3 regions of the Paenibacillus sp. 203 genome follow, and region 3 is predicted to be linked to each of the others. Evidence: a T-box and tRNA genes for the amino acid it is inferred to sense, from the RefSeq annotation. Region 3 holds a T-box; the other regions hold tRNA genes.
The links. The T-box of region 3 lies ahead of leuS (leucine--tRNA ligase). A T-box ahead of a tRNA ligase gene usually reads a tRNA of that ligase, here a tRNA-Leu.
Positions count from the first base shown of each region.

Region 1 (11,116 bases), on a different contig from region 3:
TTTCGCCTATCATGCTATTGATTATACATACAAAATTGATTTTTTAGATGGGGCTATAGCTCAGCTGGGAGAGCGCCTGCCTTGCACGCAGGAGGTCAGGGGTTCGATCCCCCTTGGCTCCACCAATATTCCCTGATAGCTCAGTTGGTAGAGCACTCGACTGTTAATCGAGTTGTCACAGGTTCGAGTCCTGTTCGGGGAGCCATGTGGAGAGGTGTCCGAGTTGGCCGAAGGAGCACGATTGGAAATCGTGTAGGCGCCAAAAGCGTCTCGAGGGTTCGAATCCCTCTCTCTCCGCCAGCTCTTAATAATAGATATATGGCCCGTTGGTCAAGGGGTTAAGACACCTCCCTTTCACGGAGGTAACAGGGGTTCGAATCCCCTACGGGTCATAGTAATTCGGAGGCTTAGCTCAGCTGGGAGAGCATCTGCCTTACAAGCAGAGGGTCGGGGGTTCGAGCCCCTCAGCCTCCACCACTTGAAAAATAAACATTTATTACTGTCGCGGGGTGGAGCAGTTCGGTAGCTCGTCGGGCTCATAACCCGAAGGTCGCAGGTTCAAATCCTGCCTCCGCAATTACTTTCAACTAAGAGAGTTGTCTCTGGAACCGTGGTGTAGAGGCCCAACATGCCTGCCTGTCACGCAGGAGATCGCGGGTTCGAATCCCGTCGGTTCCGCCATTTAACTTAATATGCCGGTGTAGCTCAACTGGTAGAGCAACTGACTTGTAATCAGTAGGTTGGGGGTTCAAGTCCTCTCGCCGGCACCATTTTGGAGGATTAGCGAAGTGGCCAAACGCATCAGACTGTAAATCTGCTCCCTTACGGGTTCGGTGGTTCGAATCCATCATCCTCCACCAGTTTTACGAGCCATTAGCTCAGTTGGTAGAGCACCTGACTTTTAATCAGGGTGTCGAAGGTTCGAGTCCTTCATGGCTCACCATTGTATTACATGCGCGTGTGGCGGAATTGGCAGACGCACTAGACTTAGGATCTAGCGTCTTTGACGTGGGGGTTCAAGTCCCTCCACGCGCATCTTGTTTTTTGCGGACGTGGCTCAGCGGTAGAGCATCGCCTTGCCAAGGCGAGGGTCGCGGGTTCGATTCCCGTCGTCCGCTCCATTTATTAGTCCCCTTAGCTCAGCTGGATAGAGCGTTTGACTACGAATCAAAAGGTCGGGAGTTCGAATCTCTCAGGGGACGCCATTAACTTCATAAGCCGGTGTGGCGGAATTGGCAGACGCGCGCGACTCAAAATCGTGAGGGAAACCGTGGAGGTTCGAGTCCTCTCACCGGCATCTATTTCGGATGTAGCTCAATGGTAAAACTCAGCCTTCCAAGCTGGTAGCGTGGGTCCGATTCCCATTACCCGCTTTATATAAATGAAAAAGGAGAGATGGCTTATTTTTATGCCATCTCTCCTTTTTTACTTTTAAACAATTCCTATCGACATGACAATCAGTAGAAACCTCAAGGCAATCTCCTCCGTTCCTTTGCGTTATTAACATACACAGGCAACTTCCAGAATTTTTATTTTCTGATCTTCTTCATATACTTAAGTTTCAGCTCGTAGTTCAGTTCTTGAAGGCAATATCAGCATGCAGACAGAAAATCTCATCAGAAATTGCCCCGCAACCTAACTCTGGTATCGGCGAGAGAAGCAACCGCTCCAGATCCAGAGTTTCAATCTGCTTAACTATCGGTTAATGGGCTTTGAGCGAAGCACTGACCGGAGTCATCTTTGTCTGAGAAGCAACTGGACCTGGTGACCATGGATATCACGATGCCAGATATGACAGGTACACACGAGGCTTTCTATGGATAGGGCGTAAAACTAACGAGGAACGATAGTTAAATAACACACAATGTTGAGCAGGCGCTTCAAGTCTGCTCTTTTTATTAAACTAACGGCCAGGATAGTTATAAATATGTTAAAATAAGGGAGAATAAAATCAGAGGTGAGCTAATGTTCAATCCGAAGATCTTCTTCTATTAGTTGTGTCTAAGGTCATGGCTTCAAATGCCAAAATCTAACCCGGCACAACGGGGATGAAGATGTTTACACGGGAAGAGATTCAATTCTGGGAAGATGAGAAACAGCAAAGTCTGGAGATCAATAATAAGCCCAAAGATCCAAGAAAAGAGAAGCTTAAGGATTTCCGTAAAGGAATCAAGAGTGTTCATTACAACAAAGAATGTAAAATAGCAAGAAAAGATGATTATCGTCTGTATAAGAACAAAAATGAAACGACTGATGCGTAGTGAAGAATACGAGCTCCTACACAGTTACAAACGAACGAGTGGTTGGATTACTTGGTAAATGAGGTAGCCTTTGAATGAACTCATCCTATTGTTGAAGTGAGTAGCAGTAGGGCAGTTCATGAGGGGCTGCTTTTTTTCATTGAGCTAACGGGCAGTTTAGTTGAACAAGATAAGTGGAGGTTTTATGTCGCATTTGACGCAAACTGTGAAGGAGGAAGCTGGGAAAATGATAGCTAAGTGTAAAGTGTTGAGTTAACTATCCAGCTTGTTTGTTGATGTCTTTAATGTTTGTGCAGCCTCATCGAGATAGATATCTAAATAAGTACCATCAGTAAATTTAATAACCACAGCATTAGTAGTGATGGCGACATCTTCAATCGTCCTACCTTTAAGTTTTTCAGGTATAACTTTGAAATTAGTCGATTCCACATTCATCAAATCCTTTCATTGATTACACATCTTAGTAATCGGTAATAAGTATATAAAACCTATATTAGTCTAACACTTCTCATTATAAAAGTAAAAGATGAATGATAGAAATACTGAACAGTACGAAGATATTGTGTAATAAAAGAAAGCGTGCTTATTCAACTAACGAGGAACGTTAGTTAAATAAAGAACAGCGGTAGTCTAGGACTTTCTCCTTTTTTAGTCCAAGGCTGCCGCTATTACTATATTCAATTCAGTCTAATACTATATTTTTATCAGACACCGGCTTTCAGAACGGCATCAGAGGTGGGGAACTCCAATAAGGTTTTCAACGACACCGCAGAATGAAGATCCCCGATAAACACCCTTGTATTCAGGAGACATCTGATCCAATGCGGTTTGGACTGCAGCTTAATTTGAATATATAGACCGGTAAACGCGTCATGCTGTCGCGTTAAGTTTCGGAGATTCAAGCAACTGAACGCCCCTTGTTTTATAATGATCAAAGTCTTCTTTGTAGAAATAGAATCATCTTCGGTTGATTACTCCTCGGGTAAAAGTTATGAACGGTTGACCTTGGCTTCAAAACGCTTTTCCAACACGTCCCAGTTGGGTGTAGGGACCCGGGACCGTTCCTTCCAAAGGTGAAACACGCGGCTCAAAGCTACGATTTCCCCTACGAATCCGTCAACCAGCCGGCGGATCGGCATCCTATGATAAATTTTTATAAAAAGGCGCATCAACGCCGGTCGTTTGCGGATTAGTGAAGCTTGCGCGGCCGGCGTTAGTGGATACCCTAAGGCCTCTAACACGCGAAAGCCTTCGTCCATAGCCGCGATCATCTGCCGCAACAACTTGTCGTCGCCGGCGTTTTTTTTCATTTGACGCTCGTGTATAACCGTTACAAAGTTTAGCGCAATTACAGGCACGATATAATTCTTGAACCGTGCCTCTATATTTTCATGATAGATAGGTATCGTACTTATTTGGTTTACATATGCGGGTACGCCCCCTTCCATGCAGAGGGTCTTTCCCAAACAAACATGGCCTAACGGCCACCATCATGAATGAAAATGTCTTGGCTTGTGAATCTGAACCTCCTTAATGGAGTAGAGGGCACAGGCCGAGAGTTTTTTGTTAGGACATACTCTGAGTCCTTAATTTCCCGACCTAGAGGAACTATAGGCAGCATCGTATTATCTCGCTGGTCGAATATTTAAAGCGGTGTTTGTGAATACCAGTCTATGTGAACACTATTTAACAAACTAACAAATTCGCCATTGAAAATCTTCTCTTGAACCAATTTTGGTATACTATGTGGTAGATAAGAGAATTGAGAATTATTTTGAAGTCTGGCTATAAGTGTGTTTCTACAACAACTTGAAAAATAAAATCGATTTTGGTGAAATGCGGAAGCTGTTAGGGCGTAAAGAGAGAAGAGGAGGAATGGAAATGTCGTATCTCGTTGATTTTAAAGATGTATCTACGGTTGGTTTAGAGTCTTCACCTGTAGCAGAAGCGCTTGCTGGTTTACGTGCCAATGAAGCCCGTTATTTTATGAACAAATACAAGCATGAGTTTACGGTTGTACCAGCTAGCGAAAGCCAGGAGAGCCTTGATTATGTGAACCGAATTTTGAGAGAAGAACGTGATATTGCGTTTGCGGCTAAACCTTTAGAAACGTCGCGTTTTCAAGTGGAAAATATCCAATTTACCTACGTTTTTTATGAGGATGGTCTTGCAATCAATGTCATGTATACGGTGGATGACCCTAAGAAGCGGGCCGTTGGTTTTAAGCTTTCTGAGGGGATGGAGGTACCAAAGGAGCTAGAAGGGAAGTTTAAGTTTGCTAGGCAGAAGTCTAAACTAGCTGGAACAATTCGGGGTTCGTTTTTTGTAATTAAAGGACAATATTAAAGTAAGCAAAAGCGCAAATGGAGGAATCCAGCCCCTTATTCTCTTTGCAAAAAAATGTGAAATTAAAGCAAGGGCTATCCCGCAAAAGGATGGCCCTTTTTGAAAGAATGATGAAAAGCTACCGCTTATCGTATGATTACAAACAGGAAGATGGTGGGTAGTCTCTGATAAGGAGACTATTTTTTTGAAAACTTGCCCCTTCAGCCAACGCGGTGAACCATACCATAAGTGAAGATGAAAAATTTCCTTGTGGGAAGTGAGCTAACAATACGATTAGCCAGAATAGTTTGCTGCGAATGAAGATAACAACATTTAGTGTGGTATGCACTCGTGTTGATCTCGTTTTAATATCCAAACTTTTATTTCATACATGTTGTTGTTAGTCCATGTCTTGCTTCGCTTTTCTCAAGTGCTTTATTAAGCGGCCCATGATCGATTCTCGGTCTCGCCTCCAATCAGTTGTTGAAGTAGTGAGACTGTTCGAGGTCGTGGATCAGTGCAGGTTGCACAGGCCGCCATCCCAGAAGTTCCTGAGTTGCAACGCTTGATCTCGGGATATCGAGCGCTGCAAGTGTGCTGAGGAAGCCGAAGTGGGTGTCTGCTTCTTCACGTGAAATGCTGACTACAGGCACGTTCAGGTGTTTACCGATAACACTTGCGATGTCGCGAAATGGCACGCCTTCATCTGCGACCCCATTTAGTCGTGAACCAGCGGGTGCCTTTTCTAATGCAAGGCGGTATAGATGTGCGGCGTCAAGGCGGTGCACAGCCGGCCAGCGGTTACTCCCCTCTTCCACATAGGCTGAGAAGCCCTTCGTTTTGGCAATGTTGATCAGTCTCGGCACAAATCCTGTGTCACCCTCACCGTGTACCGAAGGGCAAAGCTCTACGATCGATGTCCGCACTCCGCGCTCAGCCAGCAATAACATTACGTTTTCTGCTGCCACTCCATTGGCGTGCGTGGTGACCACGAACGGCTTCCCGGACCCTTCCAGCGCCGCCCCCATCGCTTCGACGGCGTGCAGATCTGCTGTGAGTGCCCTGGCGAAGTTCGAGAAGTCGTGATTGAATGCCAGATGAATAATACCATCCGCAGCAGCCGCACCACTACGAAGGCTGTCGAGATCGTCGATGTCACCGCGGTGCACTTCGGCTCCAGCCTCTTTTAGTTTCGCAGCGCTATTGTCTGAGCGCACAAGACCGACGACCTGATGACCCGCATCAATGAGTTCACGGACGACAGCGGAACCGATGTAACCTGTTGCTCCTGTTACGAAAACACGCATCATGAAATCCCCCTTAAGCTACTAACCATTATTGTATAAATTATAATTACCACGCGATGGGTCCATCCTCATCTGAGAACGTTCCTGTTGGACCGTCCGCACCAATCATCGCAAGCCGGACTGCTTCACGCGCCCCTTGTTCAACACTACGAGTGCCAGCAAAATTATTGAGCGCAGTCGATGTAAAACCTGGACAGGCCGCATTGACCTTGATGTTTGTCGATTCAAGCGCAAAAGCAAAGGCAAGTGTCACCGCATGAACAGCCGATTTTGATGCCGAATAGGCCCCAAACATCGCACGATGTGAGTTTTCCGGAATGGAATTCCAGCTAAGGGAGCCGCCGGTGCTGCCCATGTTGACGATGCGTGCTGCCGGAGCCTCACGTAAAAGTGACAACATGGCCTGAGTGACTGCAATGACACCAAAAACATTAGTTTCATAAACCGAACGAATGTCTTCGAGCGAAGCAACGGTCAAAAGACCGCTCGTCGCTCCACTGCTCGGAAACGGATCGTCCGGTTTACCTGCGTGTGATATGCCCGCATTGTTCACAAGTACATCGAGACGACCAAATTCGTTCCGAATACGCTCTGTTGCAGCAACAATGGAGTCCTGATCGGTAACGTCGAGCTGGAGAGCGTGCGCATCCGAACCGATGCTTTTGGAGGCAGTTTCTCCATTCTCGAGGCTGCGTGATCCAACGAGCACGGTGAAGCCCTGTTCCGCTAGGTCCTTCGCAATCTGTAAACCTATTCCTTTATTGGCACCGGTGATCAAGGCTACGGGTTTGTCTTGCATGATCGTAATCTCCTTTTTGGTATGGGGCACCATCTATATATTTCCCGTTGGATGTGGGATAATGATATTAAATCACACAAAAACGAAACTGTAAAGTTCCGGAACTGATGAGTTTCTGAATATATATTTTAAAAGGAGCTAAGTTTATGAGTAAAATAAAAAAGGAAATGTCTGAGAGGGGCGAATTAACTGAGGTCGTGGCAGAAAAGCCTGCGAAAATATTGGGACGTAAGAGAGATCACACGCGGGATGATAAAATCCTTGAGGCGGCAATCGCCATCCTCGCCGATACGAGTTTCGATGGTATGACAATGGACATGGTCGCGGCTCGAGCAAAGGCTGGGAAGGCGACGGTTTACCGCCGCTGGTCTTCCAAGGCGGAGTTAGTCCGAGACGCCTTGGCATGGATGAATCGAAATCATCTTGAGCTCGAAAGCTTGCCTGATACAGGAACCTTGCGCGAAGATCTCCTCGTGCTTTTGAAGCCGCAATCGATCGCGGAAGAAGAACGCAAATTTCGAGTCCTAGCGGGCCTAGGCTCCTTTTTGCAGCATCCGGAATTTGCCGAAGCAGGAACAGCCGGGATTTTCGAGCCATGGGTTGTTGTAAACCGCGAGCTTATGAACCGAGCCGTCGTCCGCGGTGAAATTCCTGCTCACGCGGACATTGAGATGGCTTGCCAGGTCATTACTTCAATGGCTTCTTTTCGCGGACTCATCCAGCGCAAACCGTTCGACAAGCCTTTCTTTACAGCGCTAATCGATGGTATTCTACTGCCTGCACTCAAAAACCCTCGAACAGCTCCAAATATCATGGACCGATGATGACCAGGCGCTTACCAAAAGAATAATCCATTGATGCCGCAAACGAAAAAGAGGAGTAGATATCCTTAGGGCATCTACTCTATACTTTTAATTGTTGGTTCTTTTGGCGTAATCAAAACCTACGGGCGATCTTTTAAAAGATGGTTAGATATCGAGTTTACGGGTAGCGATCCATTTCACCATGTCAGGATCGCGATGTGAAAAGAACAGGCTCTGTTTCGTATCTAACGTAGTAATCGACCCCATATCCTCTTGGCTTAACTCAAAGTCAAAGATATTGAAGTTTTGGGTAATTCTTTCTTTACGAACAGACTTTGGAATCACAACAACTTCTCTTTGTGTTAACCAGCGTAAAACCACCTGAGCAACGGATTTATTATACTTTTCAGCTATGGATATCAATATTTCATTCTGGAACAAGTTATTTTTCCCTTCAGCAAAAGGCGCCCAGGATTCGATCTGAACATTATTTTCTTTCATGAATTTTGCATTTTCGATTTGCTGGTTGAATGGGTGCGTTTCAACCTGATTCACGGCAGGAACTACTTCATTATGAATAATCAAATCGATCAGGCGATCCTCATGGAAGTTACTAACGCCGATTGCACGGACCTTTCCTTCACGGTACAATTCCTCCATAGCGCGCCAAGAACCAAACACATCTCCATATGGCTGGTGAATTAAATACAAATCCAAATAATCCAATTGCAATCTATCCAGTGATTTTACAAATGCCTTTTTTGTACGCTCATAACCCGTATCCTGAACCCAAAGTTTCGTAGTGATAAATAACTCCTCTCTTGTCACGCCACTACGTTTGATCGCTCTGCCAACTGCTTCTTCATTTAAATAAGAGGCAGCGGTATCTATCAGCCGATAGCCTGCCATAATAGCGTCATAAACGCTTTGTTCACATTCATTTGCATCTTGGATCTGATAAACACCAAAACCGAGTATAGGCATCTCAACCCCATTGTTCAAAGTTACTTTTTGCATATAAAATCCTCCAGTATTTTTAATTATTATGTGTAATTCAACTACAATTCATATTCATAACAGACACCCACTTCACATCTTTATTATGCACCAGATGACAAAGCGATCGTTATCCCGTTCGTGCCAAATGTTTGCCTAATCCTCTCACTACCACCTATTTAACAGATAAATATGGACTATAATCGAACTTTAAAGAATGACGGCACGGGGAGGATCAAATGTCTGAAATAATCACTAAGCAGCAAATACCCCATACCCTATCCCAGAAATTCTTTACATACGCAGACTCCAAATTCTACCTTAGGAGCGAATCTATTAAATAAATACCTTCGCATCTGGAAAACCCAACGTAACGATTCCCCACTACAGCAACTCAAAATAAATTCTCGATTTTAAGTGTCCGTTTGTATAATCTGATCACACCCCGATATATCTAAAAATGCCTCCTTGCTCCCTATCTAAATTTCTTTCTCTCCATCCTCTGTAATCTTAATTCAGATAAATCTGTCGTAGCTTGGTCGATTGCCGATCTAACAGTATCCCTCTATTAGGTTGAAATCCTATATAAATCGGTTGAAAATGTTGATTTTACCAATGGACAAGGATTTGTACAATAGAGTTGTAGCGCTTACATTTCCAAGGAGGTTGCGGCGAAATGAAGAGAATTCAGCTGATTGGCAAACAAATCAGGACCCCGAGATCCAAAAGGAGGCCGTGTTGATGAAATTTAAGGGAATATTGGCGGCATTTTTGTTTTTAACCACAGCGTCTGTGTTGTTTGGGACGCATACGGCAGAGGCCCATGAACTATCCAATGACAAGCTGACGATTCAGACAGGCGAGCATGGCGAAATTTCATCCATACGTATCAAGGGAGATGCTTTCCCGACAGAGTATGTCATGAACGCAACGGTAACACCTGAACAGAACACCGCAGATCATCAGTGGCTAGGGGAGCTGATGTTCACATACCGATTGGATGGAGGCAGCTGGACGAAGGCATGGACGAACAAGTCGGCAGACGCACGTAAGATCACGACCAGTGGTAACCGTGTCACTGTCACGTACGAGAATTCTACTCATGCAGAAGGGATACGCAATTTTAAAGTCATCGAAACGTATTCGGCAGAGTCGAATGGTTCGGTGTTGTGGAATATACAGGTGCAGAATACAAGTGGGAAAAAATTGGAGATTGGTGATTTTGGTTTGCCTCTGCCTTTCAATGAGCAGTGGACCAACGGTGATGCGATCTACGAAACTAGAGTGGTGACGCATTCCTTTGTCGGCAATAACAGCTCCTACATCACAGCTGGGCGTCCCAGCGGCATTAGTTCTTCCCTGCTGCTGATTCCTGATTCCACAACGGGTGCGGGCTTTGAGTATCAGGATCACTGGCGGGATGAGGAGCATCCGGGCAGTAAATGGGCGTGGAACCCGGCTAACGAAGGCAAATGGCTGGAAGGACTCAATGTATTTTATATTCATTCCAATGTCATCAAGTCCACCAACCGGGGGTATTTGCCCAATACAAGCCTAATCCTGAATCCCGGTCAAAGCAAAAACTATGGTTTCAAGTTTCTGGCGGTGAAGGACGAGCATGATGTAAAAGATACGTTGTACCAAGAAAACTTGGTGGATACAACAGTCGTACCGGGTATGATCGTGCCTACGAATCAAAAGGCGAAGGTGGACCTGCGCTCCAAGCAGGCGATCAGCAAAGTAACCTATCCAGACGGAACCGTTATTCCGCAGACGGATAGCAAGCCCGGAGGACATCACATTTATGAACTGAAATTTACTAAGCTGGGTCCAAACTTCATAACGGTAGAATACGGCAACGGTAATAAAACGGTGTTACAATTCTATGCCATCGAGCCGATTGATCAAGCGCTGCAACGGCATGCTACATTTATGGTCGACAAAACCCAATGGAATGTACCGGGTGATCTGCGCGACAAGGTATTTGACGATTGGATGATGCATACCAAATCCAAACGCAACATTTTCAACGGCTACTGGGGCTGGGGGGATGATTGGGGTCTGACCCACGGACAGTTCCTGGCTGAGAAAAACACACTGTCTCCAGTCGCCAAAGAGGTGCGGGCAGTAGACGATTATTTGGAGACGGCGATCTGGACGAATCTGATGAACGGACATCATGAGGATTATTTAATTCATGATTTCTTGATGCCGGAACCGAACGATACACCAACCTATCGAGGGTATGCTTATCCGCACGTATACAACACGTATTTCAGCATGTACAAGATTGCCAAGGAATACCCGGATCTTGTCACTTACAAGCATCCAAAGGAAACCTATTTGCTGCGGGCGTATAACATTTTCAAAGCATTGTATGAAGGGCCAGTCGCGTACAACTGGGAAACAGGTTTGATGGGCGAACTGACCACACCGGATATTATTCAGGCACTTCATGATGAAGGCTATGATGATGAAGCGAATGATCTCAAGGAAAAAATGGATCGTAAATATAACAATTTTAAAAATACAAAGTATCCTTACGGTTCTGAATATAGCTACGACAATACAGGGGAAGAGGCTGTATATACATTAGCCAAGCAGAATATAGATACAGAGGGCGAG
Region 1 covers NZ_JAXCHD010000004.1:149-11,264, forward strand. The annotation lists tRNA gene WA407_RS09335 (tRNA-Ala) at 50-125, shown strand; tRNA gene WA407_RS09340 (tRNA-Asn) at 130-205, shown strand; tRNA gene WA407_RS09345 (tRNA-Ser) at 209-300, shown strand; tRNA gene WA407_RS09350 (tRNA-Glu) at 321-392, shown strand; tRNA gene WA407_RS09355 (tRNA-Val) at 402-477, shown strand; tRNA gene WA407_RS09360 (tRNA-Met) at 504-577, shown strand; tRNA gene WA407_RS09365 (tRNA-Asp) at 605-681, shown strand; tRNA gene WA407_RS09370 (tRNA-Thr) at 695-770, shown strand; tRNA gene WA407_RS09375 (tRNA-Tyr) at 775-860, shown strand; tRNA gene WA407_RS09380 (tRNA-Lys) at 868-943, shown strand; tRNA gene WA407_RS09385 (tRNA-Leu) at 955-1,035, shown strand; tRNA gene WA407_RS09390 (tRNA-Gly) at 1,047-1,121, shown strand; tRNA gene WA407_RS09395 (tRNA-Arg) at 1,129-1,205, shown strand; tRNA gene WA407_RS09400 (tRNA-Leu) at 1,218-1,297, shown strand; gene WA407_RS09405 (hypothetical protein) at 2,055-2,261, shown strand; gene WA407_RS09410 (hypothetical protein) at 2,514-2,690, opposite strand; partial or broken gene WA407_RS09415 (IS110 family transposase) at 2,981-3,212, opposite strand; gene WA407_RS09420 (hypothetical protein) at 3,251-3,709, opposite strand; gene WA407_RS09425 (hypothetical protein) at 4,143-4,607, shown strand; gene WA407_RS09430 (SDR family oxidoreductase) at 5,063-5,893, opposite strand; gene WA407_RS09435 (SDR family oxidoreductase) at 5,940-6,725, opposite strand; gene WA407_RS09440 (TetR/AcrR family transcriptional regulator) at 6,860-7,516, shown strand; gene WA407_RS09445 (aldo/keto reductase) at 7,661-8,512, opposite strand; gene WA407_RS09450 (DUF5695 domain-containing protein) at 9,233-11,116, shown strand, end outside.
Region 1: it has a tRNA-Leu gene. The T-box ahead of leuS (leucine--tRNA ligase) is inferred to sense a tRNA for this amino acid. The anticodon was not compared.

Region 2 (7,136 bases), on a different contig from region 3:
GTAATACCTTAAGATCGTGAATGACAATCTTTCCATCCCTTGTATCTAGGGTTCCCTGCTCTTTCAGCGCGCTCAGCATCCGGTTCACACTCTCTCGCGTCGCTCCAATCATCTCACCTAATTCGGAGTGACTTAGCTTCATATTTAGTAAAATGCCATCCTTCACAGCCACGCCACATGTATTGCTAGCACGGATCAATGTAGATGCTAACGCTCCAGTTTTACCATACAACAGTAAGTCCCGAAAACGCGATTGCATAATGCGTTGCTTCATCGCCATCCACTGGATGAACTGAAGTGCCATTTCCCCATTTTTGGACAAGAGCGACTCCAAATCCTTAACAAGCACGACGCCTAACTCACACACATCGGCTGTTTCCGCAGTGCAACTATACTCTTCTCCATCTATCCCGCTAAATTCCCCTATTAAGTCGCCTTGATGCTGAATGGTCAGAATCAGTTCTTTACCATCTTCTGTCGATTTACGAAGTTTAACATGACCTGAATGTATATAATAAAGCTGCTCTGCATCATCGCCTTCTCGGAAAAGCATAACGCCTGCCTTTACCTTCTTCCAGGACATAATATCTTTTAGCAGAACAAAATGTTCTTCTGTCAAATAAATCTGAATTCCCGTGCGTTCCGCTTCGTCCCCAAACCGTTCCATACAAGTGGCTTGCATGTTAGCGTCCTCCTCGTGTTTACCTGATATCTATATCATAATGTTTTAATGCCTGGGTTGTTATCGGGAGAACACCTGATTTTATACCTTCCTACTCCCTGATTTACTGTGATAAATATCACTTCCGAGGTAAGCTAACGCCCCATTTATCGACCTTTTCCTTACTCCTTACCCGACCTCATGAAAACTCAGTGTTTCCTGCGCCTATAGATCAGGGGGTTCCCTGATCTACTTTTGTAACTGTCGGAACTACAATGAATTAGAGATATAGTGGGTTATGAAAAAGGATGTGTCTTCTATGCTACAAATAACGGATGAAATGCGAAAAGAACTGAACCAGTTAAGAGATACTATTTATAGTGATCTCACTGCCCTTGCATTTATGTCCAAGTCGGGTGGTAAGCTGCATTGGTATTACGCCTCCGGCAACCGAAGCAATCGCTATCGCCTTATTTCTTTTAAGATTGGCCATGGTATTGCCGGGATGGCTGTTCGCTTGGGACGTATCGTGACTGTAAGTGCTTTACTATCAGGTAGTATACGTCTGCGTCAGGAGTGTGCACTAATGCTGGCCGAGCAGCTTCACTCTGCTGTTGCTATTCCCTTTTCCAGCACAGGGGATCTGCCTAACGGTGTGCTGCTTCTTGGTAATCGTGATGTGAGGACGTTCACAGAGTCTGATGTGGCCGAGGCCACTCAAGTCGCTCAACGCCTTAGCCAACTATGTGCTTACCCTCTCACTCCATAGATCAACAATGTTTCTGTAGATAATAAAACTCATAAAATACTTGATAGGGCTGTCCCTAACTATCTTTGTTGATTGAAATCCCTAAAATTTGCTATGATTATGACAAAACGCACGGTTTTTTTACCGTTCGAGGGGATGACAAATTGATTCGTATACTAGTAGTGGATGATCATGTTGTCGTACGTTCTGGCCTTATGGCCCTATTGGACGGCAAAAATGGTATTAAGGTCGTAGGAGATGCAGCAGACGGGGATGAGGCGATCCGCAAAGCAGTAGAGCTACAACCTAATGTCGTACTCATGGATTTTAGCATGCCACCTGGCAAAGATGGTCTCACGGCAACTACTGAATTAAAAAAACAGTTGCCCGATACAGAAGTCCTTATTTTAACGATGCATGACGATGAAGAATATCTGTTCCGAGCCATTCAAGCTGGAGCATCCGGATATATTTTAAAAAGCGCACCTCACGAGGAGTTACTCGCTGCCATCCAGTCTGTGGCCGAAGGTAGTGCCTATTTGTACCCGAATGCAACCAAACGACTGATGAGTGAATATCTGGACAAAATCAAACAGGAAGGCATAGCTGGACCCTATGAATCTTTGTCTGAGCGGGAAAAAGAGATTCTATCCTGGGTAGCCAAAGGATATGCCAACAAGGAAATTGCCGAGCACCTGGTGATTAGTGTCAAAACCGTAGAGTCCCATAAAAGCAATCTTATGGAGAAGCTTAACTTGAAAACACGACCTGAGCTAGTCAAATTCGCACTAAAAAAGGGGCTGCTCCATTATGAATGAACCTTCTAACCCTTTACTGCAGCATGCCTTTGGTGAATCAACCGATAAACTGCTGAATGATCTGGAAATTTATATACCAGAATCCCCTTTTCTTCATGCGCTGCGTAACTCACTCCACCAATTATCCAATCTGAAATTTGCTTTAGATACGTCTTCCATCGTTGCTTTGACCGATCATCGAGGTATTATTCAGTACGTAAACGACAAGTTCTGTGAGATTTCGCAATACAGTCGTGAAGAGCTGATCGGTCAGGATCATCGTCTTATTAATTCAGGCTATCATACCTCTGCCTTCATGAAAAACCTGTGGACTACGATCCGTTCAGGTAAGGTATGGCAAGGAGAAATACGTAATCGTGCTAAAGATAACAGCTACTATTGGGTGAATACTACGATCGTTCCGTTTATGGATGAGGAAGGTAAACCCTATCAGTACTTAGCGATCCGCAATGAGGTCACTAAACTGAAGAAAGTAGAAGCAGAACTCCAGTCTATGATGACGCAAGTCATGCAAATACAGGAAGAAGAACGTAAACGCTTTTCAAGAGAGCTGCATGATGGGATAGGACAAAGCTTGTTTTCACTTATCATCCAATTGGATAGCCAACTTGCCGAACAACCTAGTCCTACTCTGGAGAATCTTCGTTCGCAGGTGACCGACATCATCAAAGATGTTCGTGGTCTAGCGTGGGAACTTCGTCCCTCAGTTCTGGATGATCTGGGTGTCGTCCCAGCCATAAGAACCTATATTGAAAACTTCTGTTCTCATTACGGGATTGAGGTGCATTTTCAATGCAATCTACGTAAACGGGTTGATATTCGCAAGGAAATTGCAATTTATCGGATTGTACAGGAGGCATTAACGAATGTAGCCAAATACGCAGATGTAGCAGAGGCATATGTCGACGTTGAGGATCAAAATGAAATGATACAAGTGACCATTCGGGATGAGGGCATTGGATTCTCTGGAAAGTCCCAAGGAGAGGGAGTTGGATTGTTCAGTATGGAAGAACGAGCTAGAGGGGTAGGGGGATTTATGAGCATAACCTCTGCTCCAGACAAGGGAACCTCCATCCAGCTGACCATTCCCGTGTAAAAACTGTCCACTAAATCGGTTATCGGTGTATGCCTGTTGTATGATCAGAACGATATACACCGATACCGAAGATTATGGATAATCAACACATTGTGGATTACATGAGGATAAATACAAAAAAAAGAGAGAGCTCTGTCCCCAGACAGGCTCTCTTTATTTATAAGGTGTCACCACTGAGGCAACAAGAATCCGCTATAGCAAAAAGCGGGTGATGGGAATCGAACCCACGCTACCAGCTTGGAAGGCTGGAGTTCTACCATTGAACTACACCCGCAAATCAGTATCGGGATGACACGATTTGAACATGCGACCCCCTGGTCCCAAACCAGGTGCTCTACCAAGCTGAGCTACATCCCGACATTATACATTTTTTTTTAAGAAATGGCGCGCCCTGAGAGATTCGAACTCCCGGCCTTTTGATTCGTAGTCAAACGCTCTATCCAGCTGAGCTAAGGGCGCATATTAAATTCCATAATGAGTAGTCAAGGCGCCACCCAGATTTGAACTGGGGAATGAAGCTTTTGCAGAGCTTTGCCTTACCACTTGGCTATGGCGCCGTATGGATAATGGAGCGGACGACGGGAATCGAACCCGCGACCCTCGCCTTGGCAAGGCGATGCTCTACCGCTGAGCCACGTCCGCAAAATATGGTGCGGTCGAGAGGACTCGAACCTCCACGGGGGGTTAGCCCACACGGACCTGAACCGTGCGCGTCTGCCAATTCCGCCACGACCGCAAAATAATTATAAATGGTGAGCCATGAAGGACTCGAACCTTCGACACCCTGATTAAAAGTCAGGTGCTCTACCAACTGAGCTAATGGCTCTTAATGGCTGGGGATATAGGATTTGAACCTATGCATGACGGAGTCAAAGTCCGTTGCCTTACCGCTTGGCTAATCCCCAATAGATTAAGAATAAAGGGCGGCCGATGGGGCTTGAACCCACGAATGCCGGAGTCACAGTCCGGTGCGTTAACCACTTCGCCACGACCGCCATATGATTATGAAAAGACTGGTGGAGGATGATGGATTCGAACCACCGAACCCGTAAGGGAGCAGATTTACAGTCTGATGCGTTTGGCCACTTCGCTAATCCTCCAGAATGGTGCCGGCGAGAGGACTTGAACCCCCAACCTACTGATTACAAGTCAGTTGCTCTACCAGTTGAGCTACACCGGCACATTACTCATTTCCCACTTGAAAGGTGGCTCGGGACGGAATCGAACCGCCGACACGAGGATTTTCAGTCCTCTGCTCTACCGACTGAGCTACCGAGCCATATTTTGTTTTATTACTACATCATATAATCCGCACTTTATATGCCAATTATATATGAAGTTAAAATGGCGGAACTGACGGGATTCGAACCCGCGATCTCCTGCGTGACAGGCAGGCATGTTAGGCCTCTACACCACAGTTCCAGAGGCATTTCCAACAGGAAATTAATTGCGGGGGTAGGATTTGAACCTACGACCTTCGGGTTATGAGCCCGACGAGCTACCGAACTGCTCCACCCCGCGACATTAAAAGGCATTTCTCAAATTTTCTTATGGTGGAGGCTGAGGGGATCGAACCCCCGACCCTCTGCTTGTAAGGCAGATGCTCTCCCAGCTGAGCTAAGCCTCCATATTATGACCCGTAGGGGATTCGAACCCCTGTTACCTCCGTGAAAGGGAGGTGTCTTAACCCCTTGACCAACGGGCCTTGCAAAATAAGTTCTGGTTTCAATAAATTTATGGCGGAGAGAGAGGGATTCGAACCCTCGCACCACTTTCGCAGTCTAACCCCTTAGCAGAGGGTCCCCTTATAGCCACTTGGGTATCTCTCCGAGTAGCGGCAGAGGGGATCGAACCCCCGACCTCACGGGTATGAACCGTACGCTCTAGCCAGCTGAGCTACGCCGCCACCTTATATATAAAATTCAGAAATATTCAAAACATGGCTCCCCGAACAGGACTCGAACCTGTGACAACTCGATTAACAGTCGAGTGCTCTACCAACTGAGCTATCAGGGAATATTGGTGGAGCCAAGCGGGATCGAACCGCTGACCTCCTGCGTGCAAGGCAGGCGCTCTCCCAGCTGAGCTATGGCCCCAATCTTTTTGTTATTCTGGAAGTGGTGGGCCTTAGTGGACTCGAACCACCGACCTCACCCTTATCAGGGGTGCGCTCTAACCAGCTGAGCTAAAGGCCCTAACATGCAAAACTTCATTATCCTTTGAAGGATATCGCTTGGCGACGTCCTACTCTCCCAGGACCCTGCGGTCCAAGTACCATCGGCGCTGGAGGGCTTAACGGTCGTGTTCGGGATGGGTACGTGTGGAACCCCTCCGCTATCGCCACCAAACATGAATTTGCTGTGCAAATTCTACATTCAAGGTTACACCCTGAAAACTGGATCCGAAACTTATTTGCGTTTTATTTTAGGATAAGCCCTCGACCGATTAGTATTGGTCAGCTCCATGCATTACTGCACTTCCACCCCCAACCTATCTACCTCGTCGTCTTCAAGGGGTCTTACATACTGGGAAATCTCATCTTGAGGGGGGCTTCACGCTTAGATGCTTTCAGCGCTTATCCCTTCCGTACATAGCTACCCAGCGGTGCTCCTGGCGGAACAACTGGTACACCAGCGGTACGTCCATCCCGGTCCTCTCGTACTAAGGACAGCTCCTCTCAAATTTCCTACGCCCACGACAGATAGGGACCGAACTGTCTCACGACGTTCTGAACCCAGCTCGCGTACCGCTTTAATGGGCGAACAGCCCAACCCTTGGGACCTACTTCAGCCCCAGGATGCGATGAGCCGACATCGAGGTGCCAAACCTCCCCGTCGATGTGGACTCTTGGGGGAGATAAGCCTGTTATCCCCAGGGTAGCTTTTATCCGTTGAGCGATGGCCCTTCCATGCGGTACCACCGGATCACTAAGCCCGACTTTCGTCCCTGCTCGACTTGTAGGTCTCGCAGTCAAGCTCCCTTCTGCCTTTGCACTCTTCGAATGATTTCCAACCATTCTGAGGGAACCTTGGGGCGCCTCCGTTACTCTTTAGGAGGCGACCGCCCCAGTCAAACTGCCCACCTGACACTGTCCTCGCACCGGGTCACGGTACCAAGTTAGAACCTAGATACGATCAGGGTGGTATCCCAAGGATGCCTCCTCTCAAGCTGGCGCTCAAGATTCTACGGCTCCCACCTATCCTGTACAGATCGTACCCAAATTCAATATCAAGCTGCAGTAAAGCTCCATGGGGTCTTTCCGTCTTGTCGCGGGTAACCTGCATCTTCACAGGTATTAAAATTTCACCGGATCTCTCGTTGAGACAGCGCCCAAGTCGTTACGCCATTCGTGCGGGTCAGAATTTACCTGACAAGGAATTTCGCTACCTTAGGACCGTTATAGTTACGGCCGCCGTTTACTGGGGCTTCGGTTCATAGCTTCGCCCGAAGGCTTACCACTCCCCTTAACCTTCCAGCACCGGGCAGGCGTCAGCCCGTATACTTCGCCTTGCGGCTTCGCACAGACCTGTGTTTTTGCTAAACAGTCGCTTGGGCCTTTTCACTGCGGCCCCCTCGGGCTATTCACCCTACCGAGGCACCCCTTCTCCCGAAGTTACGGGGTCATTTTGCCGAGTTCCTTAACGAGAGTTCTTCCGCGCGCCTTAGAATTCTCTTCTCGCCTACCTGTGTCGGTTTGCGGTACGGGCACCTTCTCCTGGCTAGAGGCTTTTCTTGGCAGTCTGAGATCATGACCTTCGCTACTATAATTTTCGCTCCCCATCACAGCCCAGCCTTACGATGTGCGGATTTGCC
Region 2 covers NZ_JAXCHD010000030.1:695-7,830, forward strand. The annotation lists gene WA407_RS26020 (Crp/Fnr family transcriptional regulator) at 1-682, opposite strand, end outside; gene WA407_RS26025 (GAF domain-containing protein) at 981-1,430, shown strand; gene WA407_RS26030 (response regulator) at 1,574-2,227, shown strand; gene WA407_RS26035 (PAS domain-containing sensor histidine kinase) at 2,220-3,323, shown strand; tRNA gene WA407_RS26040 (tRNA-Gly) at 3,527-3,597, opposite strand; tRNA gene WA407_RS26045 (tRNA-Pro) at 3,607-3,680, opposite strand; tRNA gene WA407_RS26050 (tRNA-Arg) at 3,706-3,782, opposite strand; tRNA gene WA407_RS26055 (tRNA-Cys) at 3,809-3,880, opposite strand; tRNA gene WA407_RS26060 (tRNA-Gly) at 3,891-3,965, opposite strand; tRNA gene WA407_RS26065 (tRNA-Leu) at 3,972-4,059, opposite strand; tRNA gene WA407_RS26070 (tRNA-Lys) at 4,074-4,149, opposite strand; tRNA gene WA407_RS26075 (tRNA-Gln) at 4,154-4,228, opposite strand; tRNA gene WA407_RS26080 (tRNA-His) at 4,246-4,318, opposite strand; tRNA gene WA407_RS26085 (tRNA-Tyr) at 4,338-4,423, opposite strand; tRNA gene WA407_RS26090 (tRNA-Thr) at 4,428-4,503, opposite strand; tRNA gene WA407_RS26095 (tRNA-Phe) at 4,530-4,602, opposite strand; tRNA gene WA407_RS26100 (tRNA-Asp) at 4,669-4,745, opposite strand; tRNA gene WA407_RS26105 (tRNA-Met) at 4,771-4,844, opposite strand; tRNA gene WA407_RS26110 (tRNA-Val) at 4,875-4,950, opposite strand; tRNA gene WA407_RS26115 (tRNA-Glu) at 4,957-5,028, opposite strand; tRNA gene WA407_RS26120 (tRNA-Ser) at 5,061-5,152, opposite strand; tRNA gene WA407_RS26125 (tRNA-Met) at 5,156-5,229, opposite strand; tRNA gene WA407_RS26130 (tRNA-Asn) at 5,264-5,339, opposite strand; tRNA gene WA407_RS26135 (tRNA-Ala) at 5,344-5,419, opposite strand; tRNA gene WA407_RS26140 (tRNA-Ile) at 5,442-5,518, opposite strand; rRNA gene rrf (5S ribosomal RNA) at 5,555-5,671, opposite strand; partial or broken rRNA gene WA407_RS26150 (23S ribosomal RNA) at 5,749-7,136, opposite strand, start outside.
Region 2: it has a tRNA-Leu gene. The T-box ahead of leuS (leucine--tRNA ligase) is inferred to sense a tRNA for this amino acid. The anticodon was not compared.

Region 3 (11,116 bases):
ACGCCCATCACGGTGAACGACCCCATACTCTTCTGAGATCATGCAGCCTGCCTCAGAACAGTCAGGTACCCCGGATGGTGCTCCATTATAGGCCGTCCCCAAGAGCTTTTTACCTTGTACAAGTACGGCTCCAACATGACGCCGCGCACAGCGCGAACGGGTGGATACCATATAAGCGATATCCATGAAATAGGTGTCCCAGTCCTTGCGTACATCTGCACTCATTTCCATCTCTCCCGTATAAACAAGTTAAAACGTAAACCATATCCGCTACCGCCGTTCTCAGGACCTGTACATTATAATCTTATATAAGTTACAAACTGACATACGGCTTCATTTTAGCCAACATTTTAGCTCCGATTCCCTTTACATGATCCAAATCGTTCACACGTTTGAACGCCCCGTGCTGATTACGGTAGTTCAGTATAGCCTCGGCTTTTTTAGCCCCAACCCCTGGTAATTCCATTAACTCAGCAGCAGTCGCCGTGTTGATGTTTATCTTTTTTTCGCCGGAATCGGGTGTAGTAACCGAATCACTTACCCTATTGGTGCTACTCGTCGTTGCACCACTCGAACTGACAATACCTGTGTCTGAGCTCGGATTCGCAACACCTGACTGCTTTACGGCACTTGAATTTCCCGCAATAGAGTTTTCGCTCACAGCAGCAGATACACCAGTAGAAATCTGCACAGTATCACGTTTCACATTGTCAGCGGCTTCAGCATTCCTACTGCGCTCAGCTTTGTCTGAAGGTTCTTTTACACCAGGCTTTTTCTGGGCGTAGTCACTGCTGCGCTGCGACTCATTTGGCTCTGTCTCCATCGCCATAGCCTGCTCCACCTTATGGTTAAGTAAAGTCCACTCTTCTTGCGGCTCAGAGCGCTGTCCTCCGGCAAATAAAATAAGTCCACTCCCGATTACAGCAAGCGTTATCGCTGTTCCTGTCCATACACGTTTCATTTCCGTATCGTCCCCTACTCCACATGGATTTCGGGAAATTGAGCCGACTGAAAACACCGTCTCAATCAAACAGAGCAAGTCTGTCCAATTCCCGTTAAACCGGAGGGTGCAAACAACCTCCATACAGTCTCGCTGTGAGCATTTTCACAAAAAAGTGGTACGACCCCGGGGACGATCTAACATGCTCAGACATAAAATTCGTCATGTTGGCCAAGACCAGGCGCATACACTAAGAAGAATGACAGCTGACAGCACAGCGTCTATACCGCAAAGTATGAAAGGAGGACGTTGAACAATGAAAGTTGGATTTATCGGGACTGGCAGCATGGGAAGTCTGCTAATTGAGTCTTTTATTAATTCTAACGCACTCAAGCCGCAGCAAATATCAGCAAGCAATCGAACGCATTCCAAGGTAACCGAGCTAGCCCGTCGCTATCCAGGTTTGCATGCAGCCCAAAGCAACCGTGAAACGGCAGCGGAAAGCGATGTTCTGTTTATCTGTGTGAAGCCGCTGGAATCAAAAGCCGTAACGGATGAAATACGCAACGTCATTACAGAAGAGCAAATCGTCGTATCTATCACAAGCCCGGTGCAGATTCGTATTTTGGAACATGCACTGAAAGCCAAAGTGTCCAAAATTATTCCAAGTATCACCCACCAAGTGGGCAGCGGAGCCTCGCTGTGCATCCATGGAAGCCGGATTACAGAGGAGGATCGCACCCTTCTGGAAGAGCTTATGTCCCACATCAGCAGACCGATTCGGGTTAAAGAATCTTATACTCGGATCACGTCGGATTTTTCGAGTTGTGGTCCTGCTTTCTTGGCCTTTTTTATGGACCAGTGGATTCAAGCCGCAGTTCAAGCTACAGGTATAGACCGTACGGAGCTATGCGCCCTGGCCGGTGAAATGATCATCGGCACTGGAAAGCTGCTCACGGAAGGCGGGATGACACCAGCCGAGTTACAGGCCAGAGTGGCGGTTCCCGGCGGTATTACCGCCGAAGCTCTCGCATTGTTGGACATCAGCCTGCATAGCGTCTTTCCCGAGCTAATACAGGCCACGCACAACAAGTATGAAGAGGACATGCAAAAGGTAGATGTCTCCTTCGGCTTAAAGCCGATTAACCGGCAACAATATTAACCAGCTTACCTGGAACAGCAATTACCTTCCGGATCGTTTTGCCGGCCAGTGCCTGCTGAACATTGTCCAACGACACAGCGTATGCCTCCATCGCTTTAGCATCAAGGTCCTTAGCAATCGTTGCACGCTGTACGATTTTACCATTTACTTGCACAACAATTTCCACTTCGGCGTCCACTGTCCATGCTTCATCATAAGCAGGCCAAGCCGCGTAGGTAATGCTATCATTGTGCCCCAGCAGCTGCCACAATTCCTCAGCCAGATGGGGTGCAAGCGGCGACAGCATTTGCACGAAGTTTTCCATTGCTGCACGCGGCAAAAGGTCTGCTTTGTATGCATCGTTGGTGAAGATCATCAGCTGGCTGATCGCTGTATTAAAGCGCAGCGCATCCAGATCTTCGGTTACTTTTTTCAGCGTTTTATGCCAAGTACGATTGAACTCATCGCTACCGCCGTCATTTGTAATTTTATCATTCAGGCTACCATCCTCGGAAACAAACAGGCGCCATACGCGGGACAGAAAACGATGTGCTCCCTCTACCCCATTCTCATTCCATGGCTTGGTCGCTTCCAGCGGCCCCATAAACATCTCATAAATACGCAGCGTATCGGCGCCAAACGTATTGACAATATCATCAGGATTAATGACATTACCGCGTGATTTACTCATTTTTTCATTGTTGTTGCCCAAAATCATACCCTGGTTGACCAGCTTATAAAAAGGCTCTTTTGTTTCCACTACGCCGATATCATACAGTACCTTATGCCAGAAACGGGCATACAGCAAGTGAAGAACCGCATGTTCCGCTCCGCCAATATACAAATCAACAGGCATCCATTCACGTTGTTTCTCTTTGGATACAAGCTCTTTGTCATTTTTCGGATCAATAAAGCGCAGGTAATACCAGCAACTTCCTGCCCATTGCGGCATTGTATTCGTCTCGCGACGTGCTTTCATACCTGTCTCAGGATCAATGGTTTCCACCCAATCTGTTGCGTTCGCCAGCGGGGATTCACCTGTACCTGAAGGCTTAATATTGTCCATCTCCGGCAGTACGAGCGGAAGTTGGTCCTCAGGAACCGTTTTGATCGTTCCATCCTCCAGATGAATTACCGGAATCGGCTCGCCCCAATAGCGTTGACGGCTGAACAGCCAGTCACGCAGGCGGTAGGTGACTTTGCCGTGTCCTTTGCCCTCGGCTTCCAGCCATTCAATCATCTTCGGAATCGCTTCCTCGTTGGTAAGTCCATTCAGCGGGCCTGAATTGACGTGCGGTCCATCCTCAGTATATGGCTCATTAGCCACATCTCCACCTTGGACAACCTCAATAATATTCAATCCGAATTGCTTGGCAAATTCCCAGTCACGCGTATCGTGAGCAGGTACAGCCATAATCGCTCCAGTTCCGTAGCCTGCCAGTACATAGTCAGCAATCCAAATCGGCAGCTTTTCGCCGTTCACCGGGTTCACTGCATAAGCTCCTGTGAATACGCCTGTTTTATCCTTGGCCAGATCCGTACGCTCCAGATCGCTTTTACGAGCAGCTTGTTCACGGTACTGTTGTACAGCATCCTTTTGCTCAGGCGTAGTGATAATATCCACTAATTCCTGCTCTGGTGCCAGCACACAGTAGCTTGCGCCGAACAGTGTATCTGGGCGGGTTGTAAATACTGTGAGTTGCTCGTCATAGCCTTCAATTGGAAAACGAACCTCTGCCCCGGTAGACTTACCGATCCAGTTCCGCTGCATATCCTTAATACTCTCAGACCAATCCAGTTCCTCCAGATCATCCAGCAGACGATCCGCGTATTCCGTAATTTTCAGCATCCATTGACGCATTGGTTTACGGACGACCGGATGACCGCCACGCTCACTCTTGCCGTCAATAACTTCTTCATTCGCCAGCACTGTTCCCAGCGCTGGGCACCAGTTCACGGGTACTTCAGCTACATATGCAAGGCCGCGCTTGTACAGCTGGATGAAGATCCACTGTGTCCATTTGTAGTAATCAGGGTCCGTCGTGCTGATTTCACGATCCCAGTCGTAGGAGAAGCCGAGCGATTTGATTTGACGGCGGAAGTTATTTACGTTTTTCACCGTAATTTCGCGTGGGTGCTCCCCTGTATCCAGCGCATGCTGCTCGGCAGGCAGACCGAAGGCGTCCCAACCCATCGGATGCAATACGTTGTAGCCGCGCATTCTTTTATAACGTGAAACAATATCCGTAGCTGTGTAGCCCTCTGGGTGGCCTACATGCAGGCCGGCTCCAGATGGGTACGGAAACATATCCAAAGCATAAAACTTCGGTTTGCCCGGCTCTTCCCCGGTGCGGAACGTCTTGTTCTCATCCCAATATTTCTGCCATTTTGGTTCAATACTTTGCGGTTGATAGCCGTGCTTCGGCTGTGTGTCTGTCATTGTCTTTTCCTCCTCAAACGGTATGCAACAAAAAAACCTCTGCATCCCGTAGCGTGTCAGCGCTAGGGACGAGAGGTTTTATTCCCGTGGTACCACCCTAGTTAGCAGAAAGCGTTCTTCGCGTTCTACTCCCTTTGCACCTGATAACGGAGGTGATCCGATGCGGGTTAATAACAGGATACAAGCACCTGTAAAGGCGTTCCTGCGTTGGACGCATATCTCCGAGGCGAGTTCACTTTGCGCTGTCAACCGGCTTGCACCACCCGCCGGCTCTCTATATGTCCAGACAAAGCTACTATTCCTCATCAGCGATTGTTTAACCGTTAATAATGGCACTATTATATTGAAAACCGCGAAAAAAGTCAAATAAGGACTAGCTTTGGTGTTAAAGACCCTCTTCATACTAATTGTTCATGACACATGCATACGAATGTTTTATAATAACTTCGAATTAAATTGATGCAAATTGAGTTGAGTTGAGATAAGAAAGGTGAGCTGAGACATGGCACAGATTAAAATTTTTGGAATAAAAGAAACTCTAAATCCAATCAAAAAGCAACTATCAGAGGTGATTCATTCTGCTGTGGTGGATGCGTTCAAATATCCTCCAGACAAGAGGTTTCATCGTTTTTTTCCTATGGATCAGGAAGACTTTATATATGCCGATGGTCGCTCTGAGGCGTACACCATTATTGAAATCAGTATCTTTGAAGGCAGAACGACAGAAGCTAAGAAGCAACTCATCCAGCTGTTATTCCAACGAATTACGGACCATTTTGGCATTGCTCCACAGGATCTTGAGATTACTATATTTGAAACGCCCAAACAGAACTGGGGTATTCGGGGTGTACCGGGTGATGAGCTTCAGTTGAACTATAAAGTGAATATATGAGTGCAAAAAGACGCCCTTCATGTCATCATGAAAAGCGTCTTTCTTTTCCTAAATTTGCTCAATGAGTCTTCACTATTTTACAGCAACATAAAACAGTCTCGCCGCGTCATCTTCTGCTTCTACCCATTCAAAATCCGCATATACCTTCACATCACGAAAACCTGCTTTGGACAATTCTGCCTTCATCCAGTCTGGGTCATAGGCACGCTGTACATGTATTTCCTCGAAACGCTGGTATAGATCGCGTCCTTCATGTTCTGCTTTCGCAAAGATACTAAGATGATGCTCAATTTCACAACGAGGAGTGTCCAACGCACATGTCCAGATATATGAGATAGAGCGATCATCCAGTACGAATGGCTGCTCTTCATCATAACGTAAAAACGTCTGGGGATGATGTACATCGAACAAGAAGGTTCCGCCAGGCTTCAGTCCAGCATGAGTTCTACGAAAAGTAGAAATTATATCTTCTTCCTCCAACAAGTAATTCAGACAATCGCAAAAAGAAATTACAGAATCCACAGGCTCGGGTAAAATCCATTCTCTCATATCCTGCTGTATCCAGCGAACGCTTCCCTCACGAAACAATCGCTGTCCCTGGGGAGTGGTTTCCATTTTGCGACGGGCTACTGCCAGCATGTCAGAGGATAAGTCGATTCCAGACACTTCGAAGCCCGAGTTAACTAGGGGAATCGTAATCGAACCCGTTCCACAGCCCAGCTCAGCCACCGTATGCGGCATACCGTACTGATCCCAGGCCTGCCGTGCAAAGCATAACCAGTCTGGGTACGGCATGTCCTGCATCAGCTCATCATACACATAGGCAAACTTCCGGTAAGAAGCCATTTTTATTCCCCATTCCCGTCCTTCGGTTTCGGCATTTTCTCCACCAGGTAGGTCCAGTTTTCCTTTTGTGTAACCATTCCTTCCTTCATCAGCTTGCCCATCGCACGCTTGAAAGCGGATTTACTAATACCAAACCGTTGCTTGATAATATCCGGCGGCGTTGCGTCAGAGTAAGGCATGCCGCCACCCGGACGCTCCTTCAGAAAAGCAATCAACCGCTCCGCATCCTCATCACGGCCTACTTCCTTGCGTGGCGACATCGCCAGGTTGACCCGACCGTCTTCGCGAACAAGTGTGACCCGTACCTTAACCTCTTCGCCCAAGCGAAGCATCCGGTTGCGTTCCGAGGAGTGAATCATCCCAATCGCACCAAAACCAAGCACACCTCCGTCCACCAGAACGAACGTGCCCATTTGAAGCGGCTTGTACACAGTCGCCTGCACCCACGTATTCAGCCACGAATCAGGGGCGTGAAAGCACAACGGAGCAAGCTCCTGTTCCCCTGCCAGCTTAGCCCGCAGTCTGCCTTGCTTGTCATGCTCCATAATGGCATATACGTAGTCGCCCACCTGAGGATGTAAATCTCGGTTTTCTGGCAACTCACGAATCGGCAGCAAAAGCTGACGACCCAATCCCATCTCTAGGAAACAACCCAAACGCGGATGCACATCGGCCACCTCAAGCTTTGCCATTTCGCCCAACGACAAGAACGGCTTTTTCATGGTTGCGGCCAAGCGGTCCTCTGTATCGTGAAAAATAAATACCTCCAACCGTTCACCAACTTCAATTTCACGTGTCAGCTCCGTATAATGTAGCAGCACATCCTGCTCACCAACAGTGAGAAAGTAGCCGAAAGGAGATACCTCACGATCCACCATAATGGTGACATAAGTACCGGCGATCAAACTCATACTTTTTCCACAACCTTAGCATCCGACCAGAGTCGTTCAATGTTATAGTATTCGCGCTCGTCGCGATGGAAGACATGCACTACGACATCCCCCAAATCCATTAGAACCCAACGGGCGGAATCCATTCCTTCGATTCCTTTGATGGTCACACCTTCATCATGAGCGCGTTTGCGAATTTCTGTTGCAATCGCCTGTACCTGTGTATCCGAATTACCATGGCAGATGACAAAATAATCAGCTACTAGTGATATTCCCCGCAAATCCAGTGCGACAACATTCATTGCCTTTTTATCATTTGCAGCATCAACCGCTGTTTGCATTAATTGCTCATTAGTTAGGGTCATTCATGAACCTCCGTTTTTCTCTGTTTTAGTTGTTGAATCAAGTCATTACGCGACAAGACTGTTAGTGGAAAAATAACCTTTTTCTTTTCCAGCAACAATGAAATCGTGGAGTCGAATCCAGCGATAAGGCCCTGCTCCAAGCTTTTCTTTGCCTGTTTACGGATATGCTCAACCCCCGGAAAATCCCGTCCCGGTTCGATGTAATCAGCGAGACACACGACTTTATCCAGCAGGCTCATACCTACGCGTCCTGACGTATGCCAGCGAATCGCATTCCTTATTTCCGGATCATCCACTCCGTAATCTCTTGCTGCAACGCAGTATCCTACCTCTGAATGCCAGAGCTGCTTGTCATGTTCCAAAAGCTCCTGATCACATTCGGGATGACTGCGAATCACCTCTTCCATCTGCTGAACAGGCCAATATTTTGCTACATCATGCAAAATAGCCGCCAGTTCTGCCTTATCCGGATCTGCTCCATAGCGCTTCGCAAGCTCCACTGAGGTATGCATAACACCTAGTGTGTGCTTCCAGCGCTTTTCAGGCATTTGACCAGATACGGCTTCCATTAATTGCTCACGGCTGTACTTCATACAAACAGCCCCTTGTAATATAGTCATGCACACGATCAGGCACAAGATAACGGATAGTGCGCCCTTCCGCAGCACGCTCTCGAATATCCGTCGACGAAATATCCACCACCGGCATATCCGCCAGCAGTACCTTGTCCTGCAAATAATGCGGCAACTCATCCAACGCAAGCTGGAACCCTGGGCGCCGAACACCAATAAAACAAATTCGCTGCGCCAGCTCCTCAATTCCCTGCCAATGAGGCAAGTAGTTCACCATATCCGCACCAATAATAAAATAAAAATCCACAGCAGAGTGCAACTCCTGAAGCTCCTTGATCGTGTCAATGGTATAGGATACTCCCCCGCGAAGCACTTCAATATCCAGCACTTCAAAAGCAGGATGACCCGCCACCGCTTCACTCGTCATCTCCAGACGTTCCTTACCGCTCGCCCCCGCCTGATGCTTGTGCGGAGGGATATGAGAAGGCATAAACCATACTTGATCCAGCCCATAGGCATCTCTTGCCGCTTCTCCAGCCAGCAGATGTCCAATATGAATCGGGTCAAATGTACCACCCATAATACCGATTTTCATAATTTTCTCCCCGCGTGTTATCCTCTAGGCAACTCAATTTCCTTATGATCACGGGATTCTTTGTACAAAATAATAGTGCTCCCGATGATCTGAACAAGCTCAGAACCTGTCTCCGCGGCCAGTTCTTCCGCAATTTCATGCTTGTCGTCCAAACAGTTGTTCAAAATTTGCACTTTCATCAGCTCACGCTTTTCAATCGCATCGTTGATGTGACGCATAAGATGCTCATTCGTACCGTTTTTTCCTACTTGAAAAACCGGGTCCAAATGATGTGCCATTGAACGCAAATATCTTTTTTGTTTACCTGTTAACATGTATATTTAACCCCTTCGTCGCCACATATACAATGCAGCATTTCCATAATTTTAATGTACAATCTTACTTACGACAGGCTACTCAGCACAGCCGCTCTCATTTGCTCTACAGCAGGGACAACCCCTGTAAAATACTCAAAAGCCACAGCCCCCTGGTACACGAACATGCCCAAACCCCCATGTACAGTGCAGCCGCGCTGTTCACGGCTTTCCTGTAAAAGTCTCGTTTCCAGCGGGTTGTAGATCAAATCACTCACAATGATTCCCTCCGGAATCAAGCTCGTTTCCAGTGGAAGCTCATCCGCTAAAGGAGACATTCCCACCGAGGTTGTGTTAATCAACACATTCACTGTGGCGAGCACGCTCTTGGCATCTTCGTTGGAATAACCCCTCACTGGGATCGCTTCCGTCGTCCACTCTAATGCCAGTTGCTCAGCTTTGTCACGTGTTCGGTTCAAAATAATAACCGATTCCGGTTGCTCCTCCAACAGAGCATGAATCACGCCACGAGCAGCCCCTCCGGCTCCAAGAACAGCAATTCTTGCGCCCTTCAACTCGACAGAAGTCTCTTCTTTGAGGGAACGTACGTAGCCAATTCCGTCCGTGTTATAGCCCTTAAGACGTCCATTGTCATTCACTATCGTATTGACAGCGCCAATGAGTCTGGCCCCTTCATCAATCTCATCCAGATATTTCATAACCTCAACTTTATGGGGAATCGTCACATTGACTCCGCGGAAATGCAAAGCGCGAATCCCCTTCATGGCATCTTCCAGCTGATCCGGTTTGACATGAAGAGGTACAAAATCTCCTTCAATCCCCGCTGCCTGTAAAGCTATTTTATGCATGAGAGGCGATTTGGAGTGCTTGATCGGATCACCCAATACGCCCAATAGTACAAGACCTTGTTCGGTCGCTTCAGACTCCCCGCTGTTCATCGTTGCTCTCCCCCATATTGCAAAATATTAGGCCGTACAAATACATGAATGGCGGCAGGAACCAGTACCTGTTCCTTGCCGCCCTATAACATGGTTACAGCAACGTTATATCAACGCAGGCCGCAAAAGCACACGGACTCCTCGAGGAGCATGAACCGCAATCAGAGCTCCGTTCTCGCTATTTACCCTGATCCATCCCAAACCGGAAATGTAGATGTCCGATGGAGATTTGCGTGGAACGCGGAACTCATGTCTTGTCCATTCCGGCATCTCTGCCAATTGATCGCGTGTTGGCGGAGATAACAATTCCCCGGCATGATCAGCGAACAACTGATCAGCTCGCTCCAGCTTCGTGCGATGTATCTTAAGACCACCGTTAATGTAGCAGGTAAATGATTGGTGCTGACCCTCCACAAAATCAAATCGGGCCATACCGCCGAAAAACAATGTTTGTCCAGCATCAAGCTGATATGCAGCAGGCTTCAGCGGCTTGTCTGGCATAATAGCGCTCAAGTCCTGGCGGGAGACGATTTCACTGAATCGCCAAGGGTATACAATACCCGGAGTATCAATAATGTGCTTGCCGTCGTCGAGCGGAATATTCACCATATCGAGTGTAGTCCCCGGGTAACGGGACGTTGTGAGTTCCTGCTCCATATCGCTATAATCACGAATTAAGCGATTAATAAGCGTGGATTTACCCACATTTGTCGCTCCGACTACATATACATCGCGGTTACCACGGAGCTCAGATACCACATCCAACAGACGGTCAAAGCCCTGATTTTTTTTAGCTGAGCACAGTACGATTTCTTCCGTGCGAAGTCCTTGCTCCTTCGCTTGCTTTTGTACCCAGTTACGTACCTTGTTCCAATTCGTTACCTTAGGCAGCAAATCGGTCTTGTTCACAGCCAGTATAACTGGATTGGAGCCTACAAAGCGTTGCAAACCGGAAATCAAGCTACCTTCAAAATCAAAAATATCTACAATGTGGATGACGAGCGCATCCTTGTCGCCAATCTGGCTGAGCAGCTTCAAGAACTCATCTTGATCCACCGTCACTGAAGACGTCTCATTATAGTTTTTGATCCGGAAGCAACGCTGACAGATGACAGGTTCGCGAGTAAGCAATTTTTCAGGAATATATCCCGGAAGCTCCGGGCTAGTGGTCTGCACGGTGATA
Region 3 covers NZ_JAXCHD010000005.1:438,808-449,923, reverse strand. The annotation lists gene WA407_RS14470 (deoxycytidylate deaminase) at 1-225, opposite strand, end outside; gene WA407_RS14465 (ComEA family DNA-binding protein) at 314-961, opposite strand; gene comER (late competence protein ComER) at 1,257-2,102, shown strand; gene leuS (leucine--tRNA ligase) at 2,083-4,521, opposite strand; T-box leader at 4,583-4,839, opposite strand; gene WA407_RS14450 (tautomerase family protein) at 5,024-5,413, shown strand; gene WA407_RS14445 (class I SAM-dependent DNA methyltransferase) at 5,486-6,259, opposite strand; gene WA407_RS14440 (CvfB family protein) at 6,262-7,170, opposite strand; gene rsfS (ribosome silencing factor) at 7,167-7,514, opposite strand; gene yqeK (bis(5'-nucleosyl)-tetraphosphatase (symmetrical) YqeK) at 7,511-8,107, opposite strand; gene nadD (nicotinate-nucleotide adenylyltransferase) at 8,091-8,681, opposite strand; gene yhbY (ribosome assembly RNA-binding protein YhbY) at 8,699-8,995, opposite strand; gene aroE (shikimate dehydrogenase) at 9,064-9,933, opposite strand; gene yqeH (ribosome biogenesis GTPase YqeH) at 10,039-11,116, opposite strand, start outside.